2 linked regions of the Hymenobacter tibetensis genome follow. The protein of the gene in region 2 interacts with the protein of the main gene of each other region in a pairwise test. Links are inferred from orthologs where the notes say so. Each region holds a gene or a part of one and is shown on either strand. Other genes may lie near its edges.

What was found.
Region 1: the proteins of menB (region 2) and rfaD interact in binary tests that used the Escherichia coli proteins (3 or more experiments, as listed by UniProt). The link is inferred for Hymenobacter tibetensis from one-to-one orthologs.

Annotation. Positions count from the first base shown.
Region 1 is NZ_CP094669.1:4,095,077-4,102,096, reverse strand. What follows is about bases 903-3,793. They hold rfaD (ADP-glyceromanno-heptose 6-epimerase), read right to left. Parts: upstream 2,887-3,793; coding sequence 1,918-2,886; downstream 903-1,917. Other genes in these bases: MTX78_RS16425 (glycosyltransferase family 4 protein), read right to left, coding at 3,003-3,793; MTX78_RS16435 (FAD/NAD(P)-binding protein), read right to left, coding at 903-1,661. In the rest of the region: MTX78_RS16440 (hypothetical protein), read left to right, coding at 1-151; more of MTX78_RS16435, read right to left, coding at 246-902; more of MTX78_RS16425, read right to left, coding at 3,794-4,043; MTX78_RS16420 (ABC transporter substrate-binding protein), read left to right, coding at 4,978-5,910; MTX78_RS16415 (FecCD family ABC transporter permease), read left to right, coding at 6,015-7,013. UniProt on the Escherichia coli protein: Catalyzes the interconversion between ADP-D-glycero-beta-D-manno-heptose and ADP-L-glycero-beta-D-manno-heptose via an epimerization at carbon 6 of the heptose.
Region 2 is NZ_CP094669.1:3,987,339-3,994,437, forward strand. What follows is about bases 1,373-4,342. They hold menB (1,4-dihydroxy-2-naphthoyl-CoA synthase), read left to right. Parts: upstream 1,373-2,430; coding sequence 2,431-3,255; downstream 3,256-4,342. Other genes in these bases: menD (2-succinyl-5-enolpyruvyl-6-hydroxy-3-cyclohexene-1-carboxylic-acid synthase), read left to right, coding at 1,373-2,297; MTX78_RS15940 (S9 family peptidase), read left to right, coding at 3,448-4,342. In the rest of the region: MTX78_RS15925 (chorismate-binding protein), read left to right, coding at 1-251; more of menD, read left to right, coding at 351-1,372; more of MTX78_RS15940, read left to right, coding at 4,343-5,784; MTX78_RS15945 (hypothetical protein), read left to right, coding at 5,919-6,338; MTX78_RS15950 (DUF1810 domain-containing protein), read left to right, coding at 6,671-7,078. UniProt on the Escherichia coli protein: Converts o-succinylbenzoyl-CoA (OSB-CoA) to 1,4-dihydroxy-2-naphthoyl-CoA (DHNA-CoA).

The sequences.
Region 1 (7,020 bases), 110 kb from region 2 along the record:
TGCAGAGAAATACCGCTATCTACTCATGCGCGCCCTGCGTCGCAACAACGCCGCCAACACGGTGGCTCCTTCCCTCATTCCGAACCGTCTACTGACACCCGAAACGCCAGTTTTCCCTCTGTATCCTGAAGACGATGAACTGGCAGCCTAACAGCTTGCTTGCTGGCACCTAACACAACGACCGGGCCCCAGGACACGGTCGTTGTGTTAGGTGCCTATTGGTCATGTGTCTTGCGCACGGCACTCTAACCAGCTTCATGACCACTTAGGGCTACGTTCTGCTTTTCGTTCCAGCGGCATCCTAGCTCTTGCGCTAGTGCCACTGCCTGCTGGCGTAGTTCAGGCACCGCTGTCGACTCGAAGTACGCTGGTCTTCTGCTTGGGCCAAGAGTGAAAAGCAAGTTGGAGGCCTCTCCACGTGCATTGAGCATAGCACCATGCTCGTCGGTAAGAATACCTAACCGCAAAGGGTCAATTTGCAGATGTCCGGCGGTGCGTAGCGCTGCTACCGCAGGGTCCTGGATTCGGGAGTAGTCTAGCAGCGGGCCGGTGCAGTTGATAACGTGCCGGGCGGTATGCCAGGTAGTTTCTGTTTTATGCTCGGTTTCAACGCGCAGGTTTTCACCGGCTTCCACGATCTTCCTGACGCGGCCACTGTGCATGTGTACCTGGCCGGTGGCTATCATAGCCGTAAGTGCTGCTACATTCTGCTGCGGGCTCCGGTGCCGCAGCACCGACCACAGAGAGGCCAAGTGCCGTAGAAAACGCGCCTGCTCTGGAAGAGGCCATGCCGACCATATGGCGCCTAGGTGCGGCCGCAGGGAGTCGAATACTGGCCGCCACGGTATGCCTTGTGTAGCAGCCTGTCTGACCTGCCGCCGCACCGCCGCTACCACTTCGCCCACTGTATGCAGGTGGCGCAGCTCGGTTTCGTAGAAGCTGGGGTACGAAGGGTGCCGTTGGTGGCTAACTGGCCAGCGCTTGTTGCGAGATACCACCGTAATCTGAGCCCGGTGCCCATCGGCGCGCAGGCCCATCAGTATGTCAACCGCTGTCAGTCCTGAGCCAATAAGCAGCACTTCATCGTCGGGCTTAATGGCGCGTAGGGCGCCTTCGGCCCAAGGGTTGTTGTGAAAGCCCGAATGAGAAACACACTCCGCCGCACCGGCTGGCGTAGGCGGCGGAAAGTTGCCCAAGGCCAGCACTACTATGTCGCTGCGTAGTGTGGTGCCGTCGGCAAGGCGCACAGTGGCGTAGTGGCCGTCGGGTGCTACCGTCACGCCTATTGCTGCTTGCTGGTGCCACTGAAACGTTAGGCCATTGGCGGCTGGGTGAGTTAGAACCTCATCAGTAAGGGCCCTCATATACCGGCCATAGGTTTGGCGCGGACAAAAATCATCGTTTTGGACGGGAGTGCCGGTTGCTTGTAGCCAGTTAATAAAATGCCTGGGCTGATCGGGGAAGGCACTGATGTTTGACGCCCGCACATTAAGTAAATGCTCGGGCCGGCGGTCTAGGTACGCCAGGCCCGGGCCCAGCACCGGGCGGGGCTCCACAATGTGTACTTCTCCGTTCAACGGCCCTGCTACCTGCGCCAGCTGAATGGCCAGCATCGAGCCCGAAAAGCCGCCTCCCAAAATTGTGATAGTGCGCTGCTGCAAAACAAGCAAGTTAGAAGTACGGAATCAGGAGCAAAAAAAACGCCGACTCTTCAAAGAGTGCAAGGTAAAGCAATGGACTAGTATAATTCTGAATTCACTTCACCAGACAAGCAAACCAGCCGGTACCTACTGCACTATAAAACCAGCAGCCCGTCCGTGGGTTCCACACGGGCGGGCTGCTGAAGCACAAAGTCGTATGAACGTAGCTTGTTGTTGCAGCATCAGGCAATTGACAACCATACAACACAGGGCTAGCTTATAGGTAAGCTCCTGGCACAAGATAATTGCGCACGTAGTCGCTGATGCCTTCTTCGAGAGCAATGAAAGGCTGGTTGTAGCCAATGCTCCGCAGTTTGCTCATGTCGGCCTGCGTGAAGTACTGGTACTTGTCCCGGATATCTTCAGGAGTGTCGCGAAACTGGATGTCGGCGGTGCGGCCGAGGGCAGCAAAGGTGTTAAGCGCCAAATCCAGGAACGTACGCGCTTCCCCCGTGCCCAAGTTATAGAGGCCTGAGTGCTGGCGCTGGCGCATCAGAAAGTAGCACACCTCCACCACGTCCTTCACGTACACAAAGTCTCGCATTTGGCCGCCATCCGTATAGTCGGGGTTGTGCGAGCGGAACAGCGTCATGGAGCCCGTTTTCTGAATCTGCTCGAACGCATGGAGAATCACGGAAGCCATCCGGCCCTTGTGGTACTCGTTGGGCCCGTACACATTAAAGAACTTCAGTCCGGCCCAGAAAAAAGGCTTCTCCAACTGATTGATAGCCCAGTTGTCGAAGTCGTTTTTAGAGTCGCCGTACGGATTGAGGGGGCGGTAGAGCGGCAACAGGGCATCATCCTGGTCGGAGTAGCCAAGTGTGCCCGAGCCATAGGTAGCCGCTGAGGAAGCGTATACGAGCGGCAGCTGGTAGCGGCAGCAAGCCTGCCACATCTGCTTGGAGTAGTTCAGGTTCAGCAAATCTAGCACGGCGCGGTCTTGCTCCGTAGTATCGGTGCGTGCGCCCAAGTGAAAGATGAACTCTACTTGCTCATGATGGGTATCCAGCCAATCGAAAAACTCGGTCCGGTCTACGTATTCGCGTAGGTGTTTTCCTTTGAGATTGGCAAGCTTGCGCTCTACAGCAAAGTTGTCCACCACCACGATGTCATTGAAATTGGCGGCGTTGAGGCGGGTGACAAGACAGCTGGCAATAAAGCCAGCCGCTCCAGTGACGACTATCATAAGGCAGAATTTTCGTCAAAAGTATCACAGATTTCACTGACTGCCCGCCCGCCGCCTCTTCTGCCAAGCAACGCAGCCCCAGCTCTCGCTGCAGCCAAGCAAGAAGCTGAAGCTGCTTAGCTAGCTGTCGGCCCGATGCCTAAGGTTTCGCGCCAGCGTTTCACCAATACTTTCGCCGAAAAAGTCTCGGCGTACAGCGCCTTTTGCGCGCTTCTGGATACTCGGCCTGTCTGAATGTCAGTAGCCAAAGTCAGCACTGCATTTTTCACTTCCTCGTAAGAAGCAGTGGTAGGAATAACCCGTGTAGCCATGGGGTCGCAGGCAATGTCTGGTACGCCTCCACGGTCGGTGGCCAGCCACGGCAAGCCGGCGCTCATCACTTCTAGCAGCGCGATAGGTAACCCTTCCGGATGGGTGGAGAGCAGCAGGTAGGCATCGAGTTGGGTTAAGACGCCTTGCAGTGCCTCTTTGCCAGAGAAAGGGCCGTGGTACCGAAGATTGGGGTAACGCGTGAAGAATTCAGGAGAATACGTTTCTCCTTCGCCCCAAATGTGAAACTCAACACCCTTAACCTCGGGGTCGGCGCTAAGCTGGCACAGCAGATCAATGCCTTTCTCCTTAATCAAGCGGCCGTAATAGCCGAAGCGCAACGTAGGACCAGGCTCGGGGTGGGCGCTTGCTATTTCCCGTGAGAAGCATGGAATGCTAAGCACCCGGCGGTCCAAGGTTTGCTGCATGTCCTTGGCGTTGCGGCTCGAGCAAGCAATAATGGAATCAGCGTTGCGCAAGGCATTGCGGTAGCCTGCTGGCCAAGTGGCTTGGTCGGCGGCATCACCGGCGGTATGGTGGTGGTGTACCCAACGGCGGCGGCGCGGCAGCAACCGCGCAAACAGGTTGACGCTGTTGCCTTGGCCATTGGTGTACAGCGCATCGTAGCGCTTGGTAAGTCGTTTTAGCCCGATCCAGGAAAGCCAAATCAATTGCCCAAGCGAACTATTCGGCCGCCCTAGGTACACTCGGTTGCAGATGCGCCGGAAAAAATCTTCCGTTTCCGGAAGCATTGCAGAATTGCGGATAACCAAATCAACTGCGGCTCCCGATTCAGCCAGATTCAAGCAGAACTCCCGGAGGTGGCTCTCAATACCACCCGTTGGCATATGCTGCGTAGCGAACACCAAAATAGAAGCCGGTGCCTTCGCTGTTTCAACAGCATGAGTTGTAGTTTGAGGGAGAACTTGTGTAGCTGACGGCATTATATACGAGGTTTAAAAGCTAGGGGAGACTTGTTCAGAAACACTGCGGTCTTTCTGAAATTTCACGAAGTACTGTGGCAGCAGACATACTGGTAGCAAGTGCTTCTGGCTGCATGATGGAGTGTGGTGCAGCTTTCGTAAAAGCATTTCGCTGCGGATGTCTTGCCGCATAGACGAAAAACTATAAGGCTGGTTTAATAAAAAATTATCTGCTCAAGCCAATAAAGTTACCAGGGAAGGAGAAACCCCAAACACCAGAAGCCAGCGCAGCTACAATGATGTTGGTTCTTTGAGCCATTAGAAACCGATCTGCAAATATAGGAAACAGCTGATTTTAGTGGTTAGACAATCGTAGATTTAGACAATAGGTTCCAAGCGTAGTACAACAACTGAAAGCTATCAAAGTTAGAAAAGCTTTGCGTTTTGATTGAAAACCCGAAATAGCCCACTCTATAGTATTCAGCAGCTAGTGCTTGCTACGCAGGTATGCAATAAGGGCATCAGTAAGTATATATGGTAGATTAGTTGTAGTTCTTACGAGTTCTTAGTTGTTGCTGACAACGCCCCACCAACCCCTGATACAAGGTATTATTTGGATACAGGCTTTCCGACGCAAACAGTACCCTGGTTTTCTGTGGTTTAGGCCAGTGAATTTTGTGTCTAGGCTGTTTCAGCGCCTATTCAACATGGACTATCATATTGCAGTGCCGGTTGCATGGCTGGCTACACGTGCAGCCAGCATGGAGCAACTACACTAAGGCTGTGGGTCTATGAGGCAACTAGCACGCGGGTGTTGATGGCCGAAGCACTCTTCCCCTAGCAACTTACCTTTGTAGCCATGCTTCACTTATCCGTGCGTCACCTGCTGAAGTTGCTGCCGCTACTCTGCCTGCCGCTAGCCTGCCAGCAAGCCGACCAATCAGCCACCAACTCCGTAACGGCTGTCCAACCGAAAACGCAACGTATCCGCGACGACTTAGGGCGCGAACTCACCCTAGTGGCTCAGCCACTTCGTATCATGGCGCTAGCTCCATCCATGACCGAAATGCTCTATGCCATAGCCGACACTGCCACCATTATTGCCCGTACCCAAAATTGCGACTACCCAGCTGCGGCGCTCCGAAAGCCCATCATAAGCAATTACCCGCTGGATATGGAACGCTTGATTGCGCTCCGCCCCGATGTGGTATTTACAGTCGAAGGCATCACTTCTCTTGACGATGCAGCACGGCTGGAAAAGTTTGGTGTTCCAGTCTACTATCAGCGTAGCCAGACAGTAGCAGACGTGTTCCGAAGCATGCAGGTTTTGGGCCGTATACTGCACAGGCAGCCGCAGGCTCGCCACCTCACCGATTCGTTGCGCCAAGAGCTAGCAGCTGTTGCGAAGAACACTTCTGCCTCGAAAGCCCGGCCTCGCGTGCTGGCTATTACTTGGCAAGACCCCATCTACGTATACGGGCAAAACACGCTGTTCACCGACAAAGTCAGGTTAGGAGGAGGCCAGAACGCCGTAACCGAGAAATTTGCGCAGCCCTATCCAGCGCTTACGCGCGAATACATTCTCAAATTAAATCCTGATGTGCTCATCGGGGGGAGCTTTGGCAAGCTAGACAGTACGTTCTTTAAAAATTACCCAGAGCTGAAGCGGATTCGTGCTTATCAAGCTCGCCAAGTATATGGTATTACGGGCAACCTAATGGAGCGCCCCGGCCCGCGGGTAGTGGAGTCAGTGCGAGAGCTTCAAAAGATACTAGCGAGCAGCCAGCCATAGTTTTTGCCCATATACCGCAAAAGTTGGCTTATATCTCACCCACCCCCACCATCCGCTCTTGCTGTTAAATAGAAGTCAGCCCCAGACACCCGTAGCCTAATCACATGAACCAACGTGCTCTGCCCTGGATTTTGGCCAGCTTGCTGCTGACGTTCGCGCTGGTGGTACTGGGTATGCGCGTGGGTAGCTACGAAACCACCTACGCTCTACTAGCCCGCGCTTTTATAAGCTATAATCCTCAGGACCCAACCCATTTGGTGCTCGTAGAACTGCGGCTGCCCCGTATTCTGCTGGCGTTGCTGGCGGGCGGTGGCTTAGCATTCAGTGGCTACCTCATGCAAGCTATGGTCAACAACCCCTTAGCCGATCCTTACTTGCTAGGAACGGCTTCGGGGGCTTCTCTAGGCGCTATCTTCTGCTTTTCTTTCTTGCCTAGTCTAACATTAGGTGGCTTCTATCTGCCACCGCTTTTCGCGCTGGTTGGGGCGCTGGCTACTACGTTGGTGGTGGTAGCCGTTGGCACGCAGCGGGGCCAACTTATCCCGGCGCAGTTGCTGCTCGCGGGCGTGGCGGTAGGCTCACTCACTACGGCCGTGGGTGGGGTGCTCACGTTCCTGTCGGACACGCAGGAAAAGCTGCGGAGTGTTACGTTTTGGGCGGCGGGTAGCTTCGAGCGGGCCGGTTGGAGCATGCTACCCTATCCGGCGGTAGCGTTGGCAGCAGCGCTGGGGCTGTTCGTATTTATGCAGAAGGACCTGAATATTTTGCTGCTAGGGGAGGAGCGGGCCCAGGGCCTCGGCGTACACGTAGCGCGCACCCGCTGGCTGTTGCTGCTTACTGCCTCCATCCTAACGGGTTGTGTGGTGGCCTTGTGTGGCCCCATTGGATTCGTTGGTCTGGTGGTGCCCCACCTCACGCGGTGGCTGTTGGGCGTGACGGGGCGGGCCAATCCGCTGTTCTGTGTACTGCTCGGTGCGAACTTCTTGCTGGCCTGCGACCTACTTGCCCGGCTACTTTATCCGCCAGCTGGCCTGCCAGTAGGCTTGGTCACTGCCCTGTTCGGCGTACCGTTCTTCGTATATTTGCTGCGGAAAAAAGGTTGATATCGGC
Region 2 (7,099 bases):
TATATCAGCACGAAGGCTACGACCGAGCCTATTACAGTGGCTTTCTAGGCCCGGTGAACTTGCCGACAGCCGGCATCTCGCGCCTGTACGTAAATCTTCGCTGCCTCCAGTTGCGCCCCACCGAGGCCATCCTCTACGCTGGCACCGGCCTCACTGTGGACTCCGACCCAGACCGCGAATGGCAGGAAACAGAGCTAAAGTTGACTACCATGGGGGCCGTGCTCCACACAATGACTACGTCGAGTAACTGAATAAACCGTTGAAGGGTCTATCCAGACAGATGGCGCAACTGTTATCACGCAGCCACCTCTTCAGTTACTTGCTTCGTTACTTTCTCACTCAGTTACTTTATGCAGGCTGTTCATAATATTGCTGAAATCTGCGCCCGGCACGGTATTACGGATGTGGTGTTGTCACCGGGTTCTCGCTCGGCCCCGCTGACGCTGGCCTTCGCCCGCCACTCCAACCTAACGGTGCGGGTGGTGCCCGATGAGCGGGCCGCAGCCTTTATTGCGTTGGGCATGGCGCAGGCCCAACAGCGGGCAGTGGTGTTGGTATGTACCTCCGGCACGGCCGGCCTCAACTACGCACCCGCCGTAGCCGAAGCTTATTTCCAGCACATTCCGCTCGTAATTTTCACCGCCGACCGGCCGCCAGAATGGATAGACCAGCTCGACGGCCAGACCATTCGGCAGCACAACCTGTATGGGGCCCACGCCAAAGGTGCCTTCGAGTTTCCGGCCGATACATCGCACACCGATGCCAAGTGGCATTCGGCGCGCATTGTGAACGAGGCCATCAAGCTGGCGCAAGCTGGCCCTGCCGGCCCGGTACAAGTGAACGTGCCACTGCGGGAGCCCTTCTACCCGAAGGCCGGCGAGGAAATACAGTACGAGCAGAACGTGAAAGTGACGCGGGAACTACCCAGCCGCCCCCAACTGCCTAGCGCTGTGCTTACAGAACTTCGTGAAGCCCTCCGCAACGCTAGTCGTGTGTTAGTGGTTGCCGGTCAGCAACCCGCTGACACCGAGCTACTGCTGGCGTTGCATCGTTTTGCGGCCACCTGGCAGGTGCCGGTGGTCGGCGACTTGATTGCCAACGTACACTTGCCCGTAGTTTCTGATTACGACCAACGTTTGCGTCCCTTGGGCCACCAGGACGTATTCATGGCGGTGCAGGAGCCCGGCTTGAAGGAGGCGTTAAAGCCAGAGTTGCTTATCACCTTCGGTAAGTCGCTCATCTCGAAGTCGCTGAAGCTTTACCTGCGCAATACGAAACCCACTCAGCACTGGCACATCCAAGCCGCCGGCGTGGAGGCCGACACGTTCCAGTCGCTCACTAAGCTTGTGCGCATGGAGCCCACAGATTTCTTTGGCGCATTGCTGGCCGAAGAGCCGCATGATTCGCCTAGCAGTATCAGAGACACTGAAGGTCTTATACTAGGTTCGGTTCCTAGCGTGACCACGAATGCGGGCGGTTCGACTACTTACTCAGTCACACCCAGCCACGTGGTGGCGCAGGACGCCACGCGTGTCGCTTCTGTCTCCACTCATCTTGCTACACCGCAGCTAAAGTGGCCGGCAATTGAGCCCCTACCCGGTGAAGAAGCTTCCGTTAAAGCAGCTTATTTGAAATCATGGCTAGCGGCTGAATCATGGGCGACAAGCTTTCTACAACAGTTCATGCAGCAGCTCGAGCAGCCGTTCAACGAGTTTACGGCCTTCCATCACTGCCTACAGCTCCTGCCCGACCAGACGGCGCTCCACCTCGCCAACAGCATGGCGGTCCGGTACGCCAATATCTTGGGGTTGCCAGTGGGCAAGCAAGTGGAAGTGTTTGCCAACCGAGGCACCAGCGGCATCGACGGCTGCAACAGCACGGCGGTAGGCGCGGCACTGGCCCAGCCACAGCGGCCAGTGGTACTGCTGACGGGCGACGTAGCGTTTTTCTATGACCGGAACGCGTTTTGGCACAACTATCCGACGCCCAACCTGCGGGTGGTTGTGTTCAACAACCACGGCGGCGGCATCTTCCGCATGATTGATGGACCGCGCCAACAGCCCGAGCTAGAAGAGTTTTTCGAGACGCACCAGCTGCTGACCGCCGAGAATACGGCGCGGGATTTCAAGCTACAGTATTTCCCGGTTTCGTCGTTCGCGGAGCTAGAGTCGGCGCTACCGGTTTTCTTTGCACCCGAAACGGGCGCAGCCTTGCTGGAAATCAGCACTGACAGCAAGACCAACGCCGAATTTTTCGAACAATACCGGGCCGCGGTAAAAGCCGGTTTCCCATCTTAATGGTTTATATCAGAACGTCCTGCTAAGCCTGTCGAAGCTCCACTGCTTCGCCTATTTTCTTTCAGCGAAGCAATAGAGCGGCTTCGGCAAGCGCAGCAGGACGGCCTTCCTTCTTTACATCATTTTCAGACGTATGGCCGAACAAATCACTTGGACCCCGATCAAGGAGTTCCGCGAAATTCTCTTCACGCAAGCTGGCGGCATCGCCAAAATCAGCATCAACCGCCCGCAGGTGCACAACGCCTTCACGCCCCTCACGGTGCAGGAGATGATTGAGGCTATGGACATCTGCCGCAACCGCACCGATATCGGCGTTATCATCCTCACCGGGGAAGGAGGCAAGGCCTTCTGCTCGGGCGGCGACCAGAGCGTCCGGGGCCACGGTGGCTACGTTGGTGATGATGCCATGCCCCGCCTCAACGTACTGGACCTGCAAAAGATGATTCGCTCTATCCCCAAGCCGGTAGTGGCCATGGTGGCGGGCTGGGCCATCGGGGGTGGCCACGTGCTGCACGTGGTCTGCGACCTAAGCATTGCCGCCGACAACGCCCGCTTCGGCCAGACTGGCCCTAACGTGGGCTCGTTCGATGGCGGTTTCGGTGCTTCCTACCTCGCACGCGTAGTCGGCCAAAAGAAAGCCCGCGAAATCTGGTTTCTCTGCGACCAGTATGACGCGCAGGAAGCCCTCGATATGGGCCTCGTGAACAAAGTGGTGCCGCTCGATCAGCTGGAAGAGACCACTGTGGCGTGGTGCCACAAGATTCTCGAGAAAAGCCCCTTGGCGTTGCGCATGCTGAAGTCCTCGTTCAATGCTGAACTGGATGGGCAGGCAGGCATCCAGGAGTTGGCCGGCAACGCCACGCTGCTTTACTACCTGAGCGAGGAAGCCAAAGAAGGCAAGAACGCCTTCCTGGAAAAGCGCAAGCCCGACTTCTCGAAGTATCCGAAGTTTCCATGAGCTAACACGCTGGCAAGCTTTCCGCAAGAGGTTCCATACAGCAGTATGGAACCTCTTTTTATTGATAGGAAGACGAGCCGTTTCAAAGAAATAGGCTCGCGCCAGCCAAGCAAGAAGAACGCTCCGTCGCGTATTTCGTGATACCTTAGGCTCCTAATAATTCCGACTTTTAGCCTATTTCCTGCCAAGCCTATGCCCAAGTATTTACTGGCCCTCACCGCAACTGCCTTTTTCATTTCAGTTGCCACCTTGGCCCAGCAGTTGCCCGCCCTCACCACCCAAGACTACGCCCGGGCCGAGCGCTTCATGGGCTACAACACCCAACCGCTAGTTGATGGCAGCGCCGGCCAGCCCCACTGGCTGGCCAACGACCGGTTTTGGTACCGCGTGCTGACCGCCCAGGGCGCCGAATTTGTGTTAGTGGACCCCGCCCGCAAAACCCGCACTGCCGCCTTCAATCACGCCAAACTGGCAGCGGCCCTCTCCACCGCCAGCGGTAAAACGTACCAGGCCAGCCGGCTACCATTCCGGGACCTTGCGTTTTCGCCCGATGAAAAGTCGATTTCGTTTGCCGCCGCTGGCAAGAACTGGCAGTATGATTTGGTTAGCGAGCAACTAAGCCCCGCCACAGCACCCGCCGCCCAGCCTAGCCCCAACGCGCAAAACGAAATTGAGTCGCCCAACGGCCAGCTGGCCGCCTACATCAAGGACTACAACTTGTGGGTGCGCGACACGAAAACCAACCAATCCACCCAGCTCACCACCGACGGGGCCAAGGACTACGGCTACGCCACCGACAACGCCGGCTGGACCCACAGCGACCGGCCGATTTTGCGCTGGTCGCCTGACTCGCGCAAAATCGCCACGTTCCGGCAAGACCAGCGCGCTGTGGGCGACATGTACCTGGTGACCACCAACATCGGCCACCCCACTCTCAAGTCGTGGAAGTACCCGCTGCCCGGCGACAAAGACATTGCCATGATTGAGCGGGTGATTGTGGAAGTAAGCAACCCGAAAGTGGTGCGCTTGCAGCTGCCACCCGACCCGCACCGCGGCTCCCTGTCGGATGATATTTCAAGCAGCGGCACCTTCGACGACGTGGATTGGAGCGCTGATGCCAGCCAGTTGGCATTCGTGTCAACCTCGCGCGACCACAAGCAGGAGAAGATGCGCGTGGCCGATGCCACCACCGGCGCGGTGCGCGACGTGTTCGAGGAAACCGTCGCTACGCAGTATGAATCAGGCCAGGGAGCTATTAACTGGCGCTACCTGCCCAAAAGCAAGGAAGTTATCTGGTACTCGGAGCGCGACAACTGGGGCCACTTGTACCTCTACAATGCCAGCAATGGCAAGGTGAAGAACCAGATTACGAAGGGCAATTTTGTGGTAACGCAACTGCTGGAAGTAGACGAGGCGAAGCGCCAGCTTTATTTCCTGGCCGATGGGCGCGAGCCAGGCAACCCCTACTTCACCCACCTCTACCGCATCGGGCTGGATGGCAAGAACCTAACCTTGCTCACCCCCGAGGCCGGCAACCACCACGTGACGCTGACACCCTCAGGCCGCTACTTCTTGGATACCTACTCGCAGCCCGACAAACCGGGCGCAACGGTACTGCGCGCCGCTGACGGCAAGCTCGTTTCGACTCTCGAGAAAACCGATATTTCGCGCCTCACGGCCACCGGCTGGAAGGCGCCCACGCCCATCACGGTGAAAGACCAGGACGCCAAGAATGACCTGTACGGCCTAATGTTCACGCCCACGACGCTGAACCCAGCCAAGAAATACCCGATTATCAACTACATCTACCCAGGGCCACAGGGTGGCGGCGTGGGCAACTGGTCGTTTTCGGCGGCCCGCAGCGACCACCAGGCACTGGCCGAGCTGGGCTTTGTGGTGGTGGTGATTGAGGGCAGCTGCAATCCCCTGCGGTCTAAGAGCTACCACGATGTCTGCTACGGCAACATGGCCGAAAACACGTTGTCGGACCAGGTGACTGGTATGCGGCAGCTGGCGCAGAAGTACCCGTACATCGACCTGGAGCGGGCCGGCATTTGGGGCCACTCGGGCGGCGGTTACGCTACGGCGGCAGCTATGTTCCGCTACCCCAACTTCTTTAAAGTGGGTATTTCGGAATCAGGCAACCACGAAAATCGCAACTACGAGGACGACTGGGCCGAGCGCTACATCGGGCTGCTTAAACCCAACCCCGACGGCACCACCAACTACGACAACCAAGCCAACGCCACCTTCGCTAAAAACCTCAAAGGCAAGCTGATGCTGGCCCACGGCCTAATGGACGACAACGTGCCGCCCTACAACACGATGCTGGTAGTGGAGGCCCTCACCAAAGCCAACAAGAGCTACGACCTAGTGGTGTTTCCGAACGCCGCCCACGGCTACGGCGCCTACTCGCCCTACATGACGCGCCGCCGCTGGGACTACTTCGTGCAACACCTGGCCGGCATGCAGCCGCCCCACGACTACGAAATGACCGCCAAGCCCGACCCGCGCAACGTAGTTCAGTGAGGAAAGCATCGTTGCCATCTAGTCAACCTTCGTCAATACAGCTACTATTGGTTGTGTTGACGAAGGTCATTTGCGGACTGAAAGTAAACTGATGGAATAGGTATACTTCGTCAATACAGATAGAAGTGCGCTATATGAAACATCAAGTACTATTCGGAATAAAATGCAGCTATAAAGACGAAAAAAATATACTTAAAGCAATTAAGGGGTATCTAGCACAATTTAATAGAACTACTTCCACCGTGAACAAAGGAAGTATGCTGGATGCTCGACTCCCATACAGAATCAAGCAGTTTCATTGGAATTTGAATAAGGAAAAAGGAACTTGGTTTGAATTGTTTCCTAACCAAGATTTAGATAATAAATACTTTTCCGAAAACCATAAGGAGTGTGCTTGGCTAGCACTCGCCTTATTCCACTATGATTTTCAAGGGTATGATGAAAAAGAGTCAGAGAAATTCATCGTTGCAATGCTAGACTCTACGGGGTTTGCTTACGAAATTTTGCTTGAAACTGACAACAAAGAACGCATCAAAGGCGATGCTGCCTCCTGACCATGTTACGCCCAATAGTAGCCTCACAAAGCCGAAGCTACTAAATACAGGCTTACATAAGTATGTATAGTAAACACTAGCCAAAAAAATCAAGGATTCTTACATGTACCATGATATCCAAATTGAATTAACATTAGTAACGGCATACTTTGAACCCTTATACTAAGGCCAAGTATCGAAATTTCGATGCTATGACTTTACTTTTAATTACTGTACATATTTTTTATATTTTCATAACTTAATACATACTTTATCTTCATAAAAGATAGCTTTTTATTTTTATCAATCAGTTCTGAGTATAAATCACAATAGTAAATACCTGTAAAGAACTCATGCAACGATTCATAGACGCACAAGCCCGAAATTACAGCGATGCGCTGGCAGAAATAAAAAGAGGCCGCAAGCAAACCCATTGGATGTGGTATGTATTTCCCCAAATCCAGGGGTTGGGGTTCAGTGAGACGGCGAAGTTTTACGCTATACAAGACGAGCAGGAAGCTGAGGCGTTTTTGAAGCATCCGGTGCTAGGAAGCCGGTTAGTAGACATCAGCCGTGCCTTGCTTGCACTAGCCAGCAACGACCCGTACCAGATATTGGGCAGCCCCGATGATATGAAGCTCCAATCCTCGATGACGCTATTTGGATCTTTGCCAAACGCCGACCCGGTTTTCCAAGCAGTGCTGGACAAGTTCTACAGCGGCGAGAAGGACCGCAAAACGTTGCAGCTGCTTGGTAAGTAGCGCGTCTCAACGAATCCTCTG